2 regions of the Pseudocitrobacter corydidari genome follow, and region 2 is predicted to be linked to the other one. Evidence: predicted binding sites of a transcription regulator. Region 2 holds the regulator's gene; the other holds the start of a gene.
The links. The regulator LexA, encoded in region 2, represses DNA repair genes until DNA is damaged. The targets are predictions, from matches to a motif close to TNCTGTATGTACATACAGNA.

Region 1 (2,206 bases), 1.3 Mb from region 2:
TGCTGCCGCTTTCAATAGGTTGATGCCCGGTAATACAGTTCACCAGCGTGGTCTTCCCCGTACCGGGAAGGCCGATTAAACAGGTGCACTCGCCGGAAGCCAGTTCGAGGTCGATGTTCCAGAGCGTGTGCTGGTTTCCGTAGAAATGATTGACTGCATGCAAACTCAACATCGTGTTCTCCTCAAGCTATAGGTCAGGGTCACGAAAGAAGATTGCAATTCTCTTGCCAGAACGGACTTTCCTCAGCATAACGGCTGATTTTTAAGAATTAACTTAAGAAATAGGGATGGATCGGAGAGAAGGGATGCACAGCGCTGGCGCAAAAAAACAGCGAGTGCTGAGCAAAATTTATACAAAAATGTGAGGGCTGTCACGCAGAAACCACATGATGATTTTCGCTGATAAAAATCAAAATTTAACGATAAAAAATTTTTACCCGTCGCTTTTGGGTCGATCGACGAAAACGCCCGAGTGACAGGGGATAGGGCCTCCAGACACTTATCCACTATTCCTGTGGATAACCTTGTGTATTAGAGTTAGAAAACCTGCGGAAGGCGAGAGAATACGCGGCTTGCCAGTAAATTGATGCGAAACGCGGCTTTTCAATCTTTTCTTTTATTATCAGTAAGATGAATAAAAGCAATGGTAGAGGGTGGCGCGCGACTCACTGACATAAAAGTTTAATGACACATATTGACAAATGTTAAAACAGAAAAAGTTCTGGGGATAACCTCCAGAGGGAGTTGTTTTATCCTGCCAGAGCGCAAATTTCAGCCGCTACGCATGGATTCAGCGTGGCGTAACAGCAATACCATAATGCGCTACTGTTTTTATATCCAGTATTTTTTGTTGGCAAATTTAGCGCTGGAGAGTAGAATTAATCACCTGCCCGATTAACCCGCCACCAGGTAGCTTTGTTCATGAGTAAACCGTTCAAATTGCATTCGGCCTTTCAACCCTCAGGCGATCAGCCTGATGCCATCGCGCGCCTGAAAGAAGGGCTGGAAGATGGTCTTGCGCATCAAACGCTGTTGGGGGTAACCGGCTCGGGGAAAACCTTCACCGTCGCCAACGTGATTGCCGATCTCCAGCGCCCGACGATGGTGCTTGCGCCAAACAAAACGCTGGCGGCGCAGCTGTATGGCGAGATGAAAGAGTTTTTCCCCGAAAACGCCGTCGAGTTCTTCGTCTCCTACTACGATTACTATCAGCCGGAAGCCTACGTTCCCAGTTCAGATACCTTCATTGAGAAAGATGCCTCGGTGAACGAACACATTGAACAGATGCGTTTGTCGGCGACCAAAGCCTTGCTTGAGCGTCGCGACGTCATCGTGGTGGCCTCCGTGTCGGCAATTTACGGGTTGGGCGACCCGGATCTCTACCTGAAAATGATGCTGCATCTGACGGTCGGCATGATTATCGACCAGCGCGCCATTCTGCGTCGTCTGGCCGAGCTGCAATACGCGCGCAACGATCAGGCATTCCAGCGCGGTACTTTCCGCGTACGCGGCGAAGTTATCGATATCTTCCCGGCGGAATCGGAAGACCTGGCGCTGCGCGTTGAACTGTTTGACGAAGAGGTCGAGCGCCTGTCGCTGTTTGACCCGCTAACGGGCCACGTAGAGGGCACCATTCAACGTTTTACGGTCTATCCCAAAACGCACTACGTCACCCCGCGCGAACGCATCGTGCAGGCGATGGAAGATATCAAAGACGAACTGGCTGAACGTCGCAAAGTGCTGCTGGAGAACAACAAACTGCTTGAAGAGCAGCGACTCAGCCAGCGCACACAGTTTGACCTCGAAATGATGAATGAACTGGGCTACTGCTCGGGCATTGAAAACTACTCGCGCTATCTCTCTGGGCGCGGGCCGGGCGAGCCGCCGCCGACGTTGTTTGATTACCTTCCGGCGGATGGCCTGCTGGTCATTGATGAATCCCACGTGACCATTCCGCAAATTGGCGGCATGTATCGCGGCGACCGGGCGCGTAAAGAGACGCTGGTGGAGTACGGTTTCCGTCTGCCGTCGGCCCTTGATAACCGTCCGCTGAAGTTTGAAGAATTTGAAGCCCTCGCGCCGCAAACCATTTACGTTTCCGCGACGCCTGGGAACTACGAGCTTGAGAAATCCGGCGACGAAGTTATCGATCAGGTGGTGCGTCCTACCGGCCTGCTCGATCCGGTGATTGAAGTGCGGCCGGTGG
Region 2 (2,206 bases):
GCGCACCGTAAGCCTGCCCGGAGTGCGCTTCTACGGCATAGGCAAAGCCATCGAGTGCGTAGGCGGTGAAGGTGAGCATGGTCATCAGTACCGCATTGACCGCCACCACATCGCTGCCCAGCCGAGCGCCAAATACGGTTAATGCGCCAAAGCAGAGCTGAAGCAATAGCGAGCGCAGCATAATGTCGCGATTGAGTGCCAGCAGGCTGCGCATATTTCCGCGCCAGGCCGTCTTCAGCATGTCAGTTGTAATACCGCGCAGCACCAGCACCTTACGCGCCATCAGCAGGCCAATGAGCATCGTGGCATATTCGGAAATCACCGTCGCCAGCGCCGCCCCCTGCACGTTCATATGCAGGCCCATCACCAGCCACAGGTCGAGGACAATGTTCAGGACGTTGCCGACGATCAGCAAAATTACCGGCGCACGCGCGTACTGAACGCCGAGCAGCCAGCCCAGCAGCACCAGGTTCGCCAGCGAGGCGGGCGCGCTTAACCAGCGAATTTCAAGGAAGCGCCGCGCCTGCTCCAGCACTGCATCGCTGCCGCCGACAACGGTGAGCGCCAGATTAATCAGCGGCCCTTTGAAAAGTACGATAAGTAACCCAGCCCCCAGCGCCAGCAGCAGCGGTTGCACCAGCGCGCGCGCAAGCCGGAGGGGATCTTTCGCGCCGAAGGCCTGCGCAGTTAAGCCGGTGGTACTCATACGTAAAAAGAGCAGCAGCATAAACAGGAAGCTGGTTGCCGTTGCGCCAATCGCCACGCCGCCGAGATAGACAGGGCTATCCAGATGACCAATCACCGCCGTATCCACCAGCCCCAGCAGGGGAACCGTGATATTGGAGAAAATCATGGGGAGGGCGAGACGCCATAATGCCTTGTCGGCAGCCGTGAAGAGCGACATGGTTAGGAACCTGAACAGAAAAGAGAACAAACAACGGCGCATGATGCGCCGTTGTTATCGGGAGAGGATTACAGCCATTCGCCGTTGCGGATCACGCCAACGGCCAGCCCTTCAATGGAGAAGTTCTGAAGGCGAAGATCGACGATAATCGGGGAAAACTCGCTGTTTTCCGGCAACAGTTCGACGACGTTGCCCTGTTTTTTCAGGCGTTTTACCGTTACTTCTTCGTCGATGCGCGCGACAACCACCTGGCCGTTACGCACGTCCTGGGTTTTGTGCACCGCGAGCAGGTCGCCGTCCATAATGCCGATATCTTTCATCGACATACCGCTCACCCGCAGCAGGAAGTCCGCGTTTGGTTTGAACAGTGAAGGATCGACCTGATAGTGGCCTTCAATGTGCTGCTGCGCCAGCAGCGGCTCACCGGCGGCGACGCGGCCAATCAGCGGCAGGCCGGTTTCTTCTTCTACCAACAGACGAATGCCGCGCGAGGCACCCGAAACAATTTCAATAACGCCTTTACGCGCCAGCGCTTTCAGATGCTCTTCCGCCGCATTCGGGGAACGGAACCCCAGGCGCTGAGCAATTTCCGCACGTGTCGGAGGCATGCCCGTTTGGCCGATATGATCTCGAATGAGATCAAACACCTCTTGCTGCCTGGTCGTTAACGCTTTCATTCCGCCCCCTGGGTGTATATACAGTTATGCTGTGAGTATATACAGTTAACGGCTATTTTGGAACCGCAAAACACACAAAATACAGGAGTTTTCGCAGATTATGCGAGCCTCAGTGGAAATGCGACCACAGCAGCACGGCCCAGGTCATCACCGCGACGAAAATCGCCAGCAATACCGCCGCAGAACCCATATCTTTCGCCCGCCCGGAGAGTTCGTGATACTCAGAACCAATGCGGTCAACCACCGCTTCCAGCGCACTATTGAGAATTTCCACTATCATCACCAGAAGGACGGAGCTTATCAGCAAGACGCGGGTAATGGCGTCAACGTCCAGCCAGCAAGCGATGATAATGGCCACAACCGAGGCGACCCCTTCCTGGCGGAATGCGGCTTCGTTTATCCACGCCGCGCGAAAACCTTTCCAGGAATAACCAGCCGCTTTGATAATTCGGGTGAGTCCAGTGGTATTATTGGCCATCAAATAGAACCTTTTAGCGTTATACGCATCAATGACAGTAGCTGTTATCGGCGGTAGAACAGAAATCCTGCTGACTTTCTGATATTCTTGCCGCGCATTTGCATGATTAACCAGAGGCTTTACATCGTTTATGTCCGGTTGGCCACG

Region 1: a site for LexA is predicted at 824-843, ahead of uvrB (excinuclease ABC subunit UvrB). Genes of this name have one in related genera too.

The regions. Positions count from the first base shown of each region.
Region 1 covers NZ_CP087880.1:2,224,729-2,226,934, reverse strand. Annotated here, with positions in the region: gene G163CM_RS10350 (ABC transporter ATP-binding protein) at 1-172, opposite strand, end outside; gene uvrB (excinuclease ABC subunit UvrB) at 922-2,206, shown strand, end outside.
Region 2 covers NZ_CP087880.1:3,516,089-3,518,294, forward strand. Annotated here, with positions in the region: gene dinF (MATE family efflux transporter DinF) at 1-904, opposite strand, end outside; gene lexA (transcriptional repressor LexA) at 973-1,581, opposite strand; gene G163CM_RS16355 (diacylglycerol kinase) at 1,691-2,059, opposite strand; gene plsB (glycerol-3-phosphate 1-O-acyltransferase PlsB) at 2,190-2,206, shown strand, end outside.